DNA from 2 places in the Flavobacterium oryzicola genome. Region 1 is predicted to be linked to the other one. Evidence: riboswitches for the same ligand, from Rfam matches in the RefSeq annotation. Region 1 holds a riboswitch; the other holds the start of a gene.
The links. A riboswitch is a leader RNA that binds a small molecule or an ion and turns the genes downstream of it on or off. The one in region 1 is predicted to bind cobalamin.
Positions count from the first base shown of each region.

Region 1 (4,123 bases):
ATACAGTCAGTTAGAAGGATATTATTACTATAGCGAATTAATTTCTCCACTTTATAAACTGTCTGAAAGTACTACAGCTTTAGAGTTTTACTATGCTATGCAAAGCAATGTTAATGATGCTTTAATTGTAGATATTAAGCCAGTTGGCGGAGAATGGACTGAAGCTTGGAGAGCAACAAATCAAGGAACTTACGTAGATACAGAGTGGCAAAAAGCAGCATTGAATATTACGAAATACGCTGGAAAATCAGTATTGTTCCGTTTTAGACATGCAAAATCAGATGGATATTCTTATATGGTTTTAGACGACCTTAAAATAATGAGCGAGCCTGTTTTAGATGTTTCTGTTCAAATTTTATCTCCAAAAGATATTTGCGGCAATAGCGAAGTAAAAGTTAGACTTACAAACGAAGGACAAGTTGCTATTAAAGAAAATTCTATCCAGTTAGATTTAGAATATGTTAATACATCAGAAAAAATTTCAGAAGCCATTGCATCAGGAATTCCGGTTGGCGAAAGTATCGAGTATACTTTTATCAAACAGCCTAAATTAGATGATTCTGGAGATTCTCATGTATTTGCCATTAATGCAAAAATGGAGAATGATGCTATTGAACAAAATAATAACATCAAGAATTATGTATATCAAGGAGTACCATCAGATTTTAAAATGTTTGACACGTCTGTTATCCATGCTTATGCAGGTAAAAGTGTGTATCTGGATGCAGAAAGAAATCTTGTGGCTAGAGAGTTAGAAGCGACTTCATACAAATGGAGTTCAGGTGAAAGCACAAATTCGATCAATGTTGATAAAGCAGGAGATTATAGCGTAACGGCAACATTGGAAAACGGATGCACTCTTACCGAAAAAGTAACAGTAGTATTTGATACTTTCGAATCTAATCTTCCAAGCGGTGACGTTTGCGGCCCAGAAGTAGTATTAAATCCAGGAAACTATGCCGCATACGAATGGTTTGATGGTTCTACAGATCCAACTTTCACGACTACAGAAAGCGGTGAGTATTATGTAACAGTTTACAATGAACACGGATTAGGTAAAATTTTTACAACTACGATCAATGTTCTTGAAAATACAGTTCCGGAGATTCAGGCATTAGAAGGAAATAAAATTACAGCTTCTGCTGATGCTGAAGGTTACCAGTGGTACTTAAACGGAAGACTTTTACCAAATGCAAACGAAAAAACAGTTGCTACAATTTGGGAAGGAAGCTATAGTCTTCAAGTAACCAATGCGCATGGCTGTACAAGCATGTCTGCTCCAATTGAATCTAAAGGATTGCTTATTGGAAAACTGACAAATTCTTTCAGAGTGTTCCCAAATCCAGCGGCAGATAATGTAAACATTTTCTTGGCTGAAAAAGCAGAAGGCGAAGCTGAAATGAAAATTTATTCTATGGAAGGAAATGCGGTTTGGAGTAAAACTTACAGTGCAGTTCCATCAAGTGTAAATGTAAGTCAATTGACTACTGGAGTTTACATTTTAGATTGTACCGTACAAGGTAAAAAGTACACAGCTAAGATTATTAAAAAGTAACAAATTTACAGATAGAAACGGCAGTTCTCATGTAGAACTGCTCTTCTTAAAAACAAAAAAATACGATGAAAAAATCAAAGCTAATAATCTGTGCACTGTTAATGTGCGCAAGTGCAATGGCTCAAACCGAAAAGGTAAAACTGGGCGTAAAAGCAGGTTTAAATATTTCGAGCCTATCATTTGATGAAAACGAATTAGATTCATCTTCTAAAACAGGATTTACTGCAGGTTTAATGGCAGAAATTCCTTTGGCAAAAAACTTTTCGGTACAACCAGAGTTATTGTATAGCCAGCAGGGAATGAAATTGTCTTATTCTGATCCAGAAGTGCAAAATTCAAATTACAAAAGCACTATTGCCTTAAACTATTTAAACATTCCTGTAATGTTGAAATATTATGTAGTGAAAGGTTTAAGCATTCAGGCGGGACCACAAGTCGGAATTTTGCTTAAAGCAAACAACAAATACCAAGACAATTTTTTAGGTTACGATAACCATGAAAAAATGGATTTAAAAGATTATTCAAATGGAGTAGATGCTTCTGTAAATTTTGGATTGGGTTATCAGTTTAAAGACAAGTTTTATGCAGATGCAAGATATAATTTGTCTTATACCAATGTGTTTAAAGATGTAACAGCAAACACCAATTATATTATTAACAGCGATATGAAGAATAAAGTTTTTCAAATAACGATCGGTTATTTTTTTAAATAGAGTTAGTAACACCTTCATGACTGTTTAAAACCACTCTTTTTTAGGAGTGGTTTTTTTGTTTTTCCAAAAAATCAAATTCTTATTTGCAGACACCATACCTGCGTCATATATTTGCGCCAGATTTTGGTCTGCTTTTTTCAATCTGAAATAAGCAGTTAAAAGGGAATCAGGTGCAAATCCTGAACAGACCCGCTACTGTAAGTTCTACACAAAGTCTTTAAACATATTAATGCCATTGTTCCGCTTTGCGGGATGAGAAGGCCGTTTAAAGATAGAATAAGTCAGGAGACCTGCCACGATCACATAGTTTAAAACTTTCGTGGTATGAAGTTGATGACAAGAGAATAACCTGCTATTGCATAGCGGGATTACTACTGTTATATAATTACGGCATCACGCAAAGTTTATTTAATAAAATCGTGATGTATAATTGTAAAAAAACGCTTTTAGCAGCTTTTATTTTATTGATTCCTTTTTTGCTTCATTCCCAAGCAGTGACTGACAGTTCGCGGGTTTTGAAAGAAGTTATTCTAAAAGGAAAACCTTATCAGGAAGTGATTCCTGTACAAAGTCTCTCGGGCGTTCTGCTCGAAAATCTTTCCAGTCATAATGTTGCCGATGCGCTTCGCTATTTTGCCGGAACTCAAATTAAAGATTATGGCGGAGTCGGCGGACTCAAAACGGTTGATGTTCGAAATATGGGAACGCATCATGTTGGTGTTTTTTATGACGGAATTCAGCTTGGAAACGCCCAAAACGGCGTAACCGATTTAGGAAAATATTCGCTTGACGACATGGAATCGCTTACGATGTACAATGGTCAGAAAAGCGAAATTTTCCAGTCAGCGAAAGACTTTGCATCAGCTTCCACGATTTATTTGCGAACCAAACGTCCTGTTTTTACAGGCAATAAAAAAACAAATCTACTGGTTCGTTACAAAACAATGTCTGTCAATTATCACGATCCTTCTTTTAGATGGGAGCAAAAGTTGAGTGATAAAGTGAGTTTAAGCGTAAGTTCTGAATACATCAAATCAAACGGACAGTATAAATTTAGATACAAAAGAAAAAATCAAGACGGAAGCATTGCCTACGATACTACAGCTACACGATGGAATAGTGATATAGAAGCCTTCCGATTTGAATCTGGTTTGTATGGAAAAATAAACAAAGGAACTTGGGACGCTAAAGTATATTATTATGATTCTGAACGTGGCGCGCCAGGAGCCATTGTAGAAAATAAGTTTAAAGACGGTTTCAGACAATTTGATAAGAATTTTTTCGGACAGTCTTCTTTAACGAAAGACGTTTCAGAAAAATATAAATTCCAGTTAAAAGGAAAATTTGCCTACGATTACACGCATTACATTGCAAGAGATACTACCAATGTTTTAGGCGAAACCGTAACTGAGGGTGCACAATCAGATGATAGTTATTACCAGCAAGAAGCCTATTTCTCGGCAGTTAATATGTACAGCATTTTACCCACTTGGGATGTTTCGCTGTCAACCGATTTTCAATACAATAAATTAAATGCCACAAGAAGAGGAATCCAAACACAATTCTCTTTTCCACAACGTTATACAGCGGTTGTTTCTCTCGCAACTTCATACCGATATGAAGGTTTTAAAGTTTTAGGAAATGTACTCGCAACCCGTATTATCGAAGAGGTAAAGTACAACGCCAAAGCTCCTAATAAAACCGAATTTACTCCCGCTATATTTTTGGGTTACACACCTTTTAAAAAATACGATTTCAATTTAAGAGCTTTTGCCAAACGTATTTTCAGAATGCCAACTTTCAATGATTTGTATTATACCATGATTGGTTCGAGCACTTTGAGACCCGAATATAT
Region 1 covers NZ_CP117879.1:913,338-917,460, forward strand. Annotated here, with positions in the region: gene PQ463_RS03975 (M4 family metallopeptidase) at 1-1,555, shown strand, start outside; gene PQ463_RS03980 (porin family protein) at 1,621-2,268, shown strand; cobalamin riboswitch at 2,376-2,580, shown strand; gene PQ463_RS03985 (TonB-dependent receptor) at 2,691-4,123, shown strand, end outside.

Region 2 (4,123 bases), 2.4 Mb from region 1:
AAATTATTTAGAAGCAAAACCTATTTTAAATCTTGATTTGCGTCTAGGAGAAGGAACTGGCTGTGCCATTGCATTTCCGATTTTAAAATCGGCTGAGGCTTTTTTGAATGAAATGGCTAGTTTTGAAAGTGCAGGTATAAGTAGGAAATAACTTTCTTTTAAGATTTAAAGTTCATAGCTTTGAATTTCTAATTGAAATTACTTATTACATGCCTTTTACAAAAGTTTATATTCATTGTGTCTGGAGTACCAAAAATAGATTCCCGTTTTTAAATACAATTAATCTTCGTCAAAAAGTATGGCATCACATACAAGAAAATGCTTTAAAAAAGGAAATTTATCTTGACTTTATTAGTGGCCATTCTGATCATTGTCATTGTTTAATTTCACTGGGAAATAATCAAACTATACAAAAAACAATACAATTATTAAAAGGCGAATCTTCATATTGGATTAATAAAAATCAGTTAACTAAACATAAATTCGAATGGCAAGATGAGTATTTTGCTGTTTCAGTTTCAGAATCTATTGTAGATAAAGTTCGGGATTATATTAAAAATCAGGAAGAACATCATAAAAAGAAAACATTTCAAGAAGAATATGATGAATTTATGATCAAATTTGGGTTTAAGCATTTATGAAAAATTTGGCTAAAGCCTCATTCTTTGACATTTTCTCAACCTCCAGATAAATCTGGAGGCAATTCAAAAAAAGAGTACGATTAAATTTTGAAAAAGAAATACTAATAGATTTACAAATACAAACTGAATTGCCAACATCTTTAGATGTTGGTTTAATATTGACACCCAAAAAGGGCTTTAGCCAAATAGCCCTAGTCAAATGAAATATGACAAATTTTATAGTCAATTTTGAATGTAAGCAATCTCAAGAAAATTTGGCTAAAGCCTTTCTTAATACATATAAACAAACCAACATCTAAAGATGTTGGCAATTCATAGAAATCTTTTTTTTCAAAATTTTATTTTGAATTGCCTCCAGATTTATCTGGAGGTTATAAATTTGCTTCCAAAGAAGCTTTAGCCAAATAATCACAATCAAATGAAAAAAGAACTGCACATTTTCTTCACCTGTTTAATGTTTTACACCAGAATTCCGTGTCCAAAAAACATTACGCATCATCCAGATTATTTAAATAAAGCCACAAGATATTTTCCTTTTATTGGATGGATTGTTGGGAGTATTTCCTTTCTGACTTTTTATCTTTTTTCATTTTTTCTTTCAACAGAAATTGCTGTTATTTTAGCGATTATTGCTTCTATTTTAACAACAGGAGCTTTTCACGAAGACGGATTTGCCGATGTCTGTGATGGCTTTGGCGGAGGCTGGACTAAAGAAAAAATCTTGATGATTATGAAAGATAGTGCCATTGGTGCTTATGGAGCAATCGGATTGGTTTTACTTTTTTTATTAAAATTCAAATTGCTTTCAGAATCTATTTTACTTTTTACTAATAACATTTCACTAATTTTCCTTTTATTTATTTCCGCGCATTCTTTGAGTCGTCTGGCAGCAATCAGCATTATTTTTACACACGAATATTCTCGTGATGATGCTTCGAGCAAAAGCAAACCTATTGCCAAACAATACACTTGGAAAGAAATTTTTGGTTCTTTCTTTTTTGGATTAATTCCGCTGATTGTATTTTCTTATTTCAATTTGAAATTTCTTCTTGCTATAATTCCTGTTTTTATAACTCGATATTTTCTAGCGCGTTATTTTCAAAAATGGATTGACGGTTATACAGGAGATTGTCTTGGAGCGACACAACAGGTTTGTGAAGTGGTATTTTATTTAAGCATTTTATTTTTATGGAAATTTATTTAGTTCGCCATACCGAAACTGTCTGCGAAAAAGGAATCTGTTACGGGCAGTCAGACGTTGATATTGCTGAACCTTTTGATGAAATTTTTGGCAGAATTATTTCTAAACTTCCTTCTGAGGCAATTATCTTCTCAAGTCCGTTAAAGCGCTGTGTTATTTTAGCTAAACATATTCAAGAAAATATCAAAACTATTTCTTATCAGGAAGACGAACGCTTAAAAGAAATGAATTTTGGAGATTGGGAATTGAAAAGCTGGAACGATATTCCGTCTGAAGAACTCAATCCATGGATGGAAGATTTTGTAAACATAAAAGTTTCAAATGGAGAATCTTTTGTAGAACTGCATAAAAGAGTTGGTGACTTTTTATCTGAAACCATTTCAAAAATAAATCAGCCAATCGTTATTGTTGCTCATGCCGGAATCATCAGAAGTGTCTTATGCCATCAGAGTTCACTGCCATTAAAGGAAGCTTTCAATAATAAAGTTGATTTCGGAGAAGTTATAAAAATCGATTTTTAATGCAAATAATTTATAATTTTTCATGAAACGCAAAACAAATTTGAATAATCAATATTTTTAACTTTATCTTTGCAGCAAATTAAGGTTGTGTTTTTGATTTAAAAATACATTAAAAGGGAATCAAGTAAATTCTTGAGCTGTACCCGCAACTGTAAGCTAAGTTCAAAACGAATGCTTGCTGTTAACTACAAACCACTGTCACGCCTTGCGTGATGGGAAGGTAAACAGCAAGACGCAAGCCAGGAGACCTGCCTTTGTAACAATTTATCGAACTCTCGGGAAAAAGAGTGAAGAATTTATGACTTTAAAACGACTTTTTGCTTTTTGCTTATTTGTAATGTGTCAGATTATTTCGGCGCAAAACGATTCTATTACCAGTCTTAAAGAAGTATTGGTTTCAGACAAAAATTTAAAATCCTATTCGGTTTCACAATCTGTTTTAAAACTAAATGACTCTGTTATTAGTAAAAACGAAGCTCTTTTAACCGATTTATTAAACTTTAATTCTACGATTTACTTTAAAGAATATGGTCGCGGAATGTTATCTACGGTCGCTTTTAGAGGAACAACTTCTTCTCAAACAGCAGTAATTTGGAACGGAATAAACATCAATTCTCAAATGAACGGAAGCACCGATTTCAACACAATTTCGGGTTCAGATTATAATTCAATAAGTGTAAAAGCAGGTGGCGGAAGTGTTATTTACGGAAGTGGTGCAGTTGGAGGAACGGTGCATTTAAACAACGATTTGTTATTTTCTAATCGTTTTGAGAATAATTTAAGACTAGACTATGGCAGTTTTAATACGATTGGTATTAATTATAAAACTTCTATTTCTAACAAAAAATGGAGTGCTCAAATCGGACTTTCGAAAAATAGTTCGACTAACGATTATAAATATCTGAATCAGTACAACTGGAAAGGCGAACAGCGCTGGAATCAAAATGGGCAATATGATGTTATTACCCTAAGCGCCAATGCTGGTTATAAAATTAATGCCAAAAACATTCTAAGATTATACACCCAAAGCTCAAATACAGATAGAAATACTTCTTTAGTGTCCGAATCGGAAATGAAAAGTAAATATGTTAATGGTTTTAATAGAAACTTACTAGAATATGACGGTAACTTTGGGAAGTTTACAACCAATTTAAAAACCGCTTATATTTTCGAGAACTATCAGTATTATGCAGATAATTCGAGTAATATTTATACTTACGGAAAAACTGAAAGCTTTATCACAAAAGCAGATTTAGGATATCAATTATTCAAATCATTGCAAGTCAACGGAATTTTGGACTATAATCGAACGAAAGGATATGGTTCTGGTTTTGGTGATAATGTAAGAGAAATAAGTTCTGCAGCTTTACTTATTAAACAAGATGTTTCTGCTGACTGGAAAAATGAATTCGGTGTTCGCAAAGAATTTACGGACAATTATAAATCTCCTGTTTTGTTTTCCGTTGGTTCTTCTTATCAGTTTGGAAAACTATACAATTTGAAATTGAATGTATCACGAAATTTCAGGATTCCAACTTTTAATGATTTGTATTGGGAAGAAGGCGGAAATCCAAACTTAAAACCTGAAAGCTCTTATCAGGCTGAAATAGGAAATATTTTTACTTTTCAAAATTTTAATATATCGCAGACCTTTTATTACATGAAAATAAAAGATTTGTTGAGATGGGTTCCTGGAACAAATGGTATCTGGATGCCACAAAATACAGACAAGGTAAATAGCTATGGAGCTGAAACATTGT
Region 2 covers NZ_CP117879.1:3,342,253-3,346,375, forward strand. Annotated here, with positions in the region: gene cobT (nicotinate-nucleotide--dimethylbenzimidazole phosphoribosyltransferase) at 1-151, shown strand, start outside; gene tnpA (IS200/IS605 family transposase) at 210-641, shown strand; gene PQ463_RS13650 (adenosylcobinamide-GDP ribazoletransferase) at 1,060-1,845, shown strand; gene cobC (alpha-ribazole phosphatase) at 1,830-2,363, shown strand; cobalamin riboswitch at 2,429-2,633, shown strand; gene PQ463_RS13660 (TonB-dependent receptor plug domain-containing protein) at 2,662-4,123, shown strand, end outside.
Region 2: linked by a shared signal. The riboswitch ahead of PQ463_RS13660 (TonB-dependent receptor plug domain-containing protein) and the one ahead of PQ463_RS03985 (TonB-dependent receptor) in region 1 are both predicted to bind cobalamin.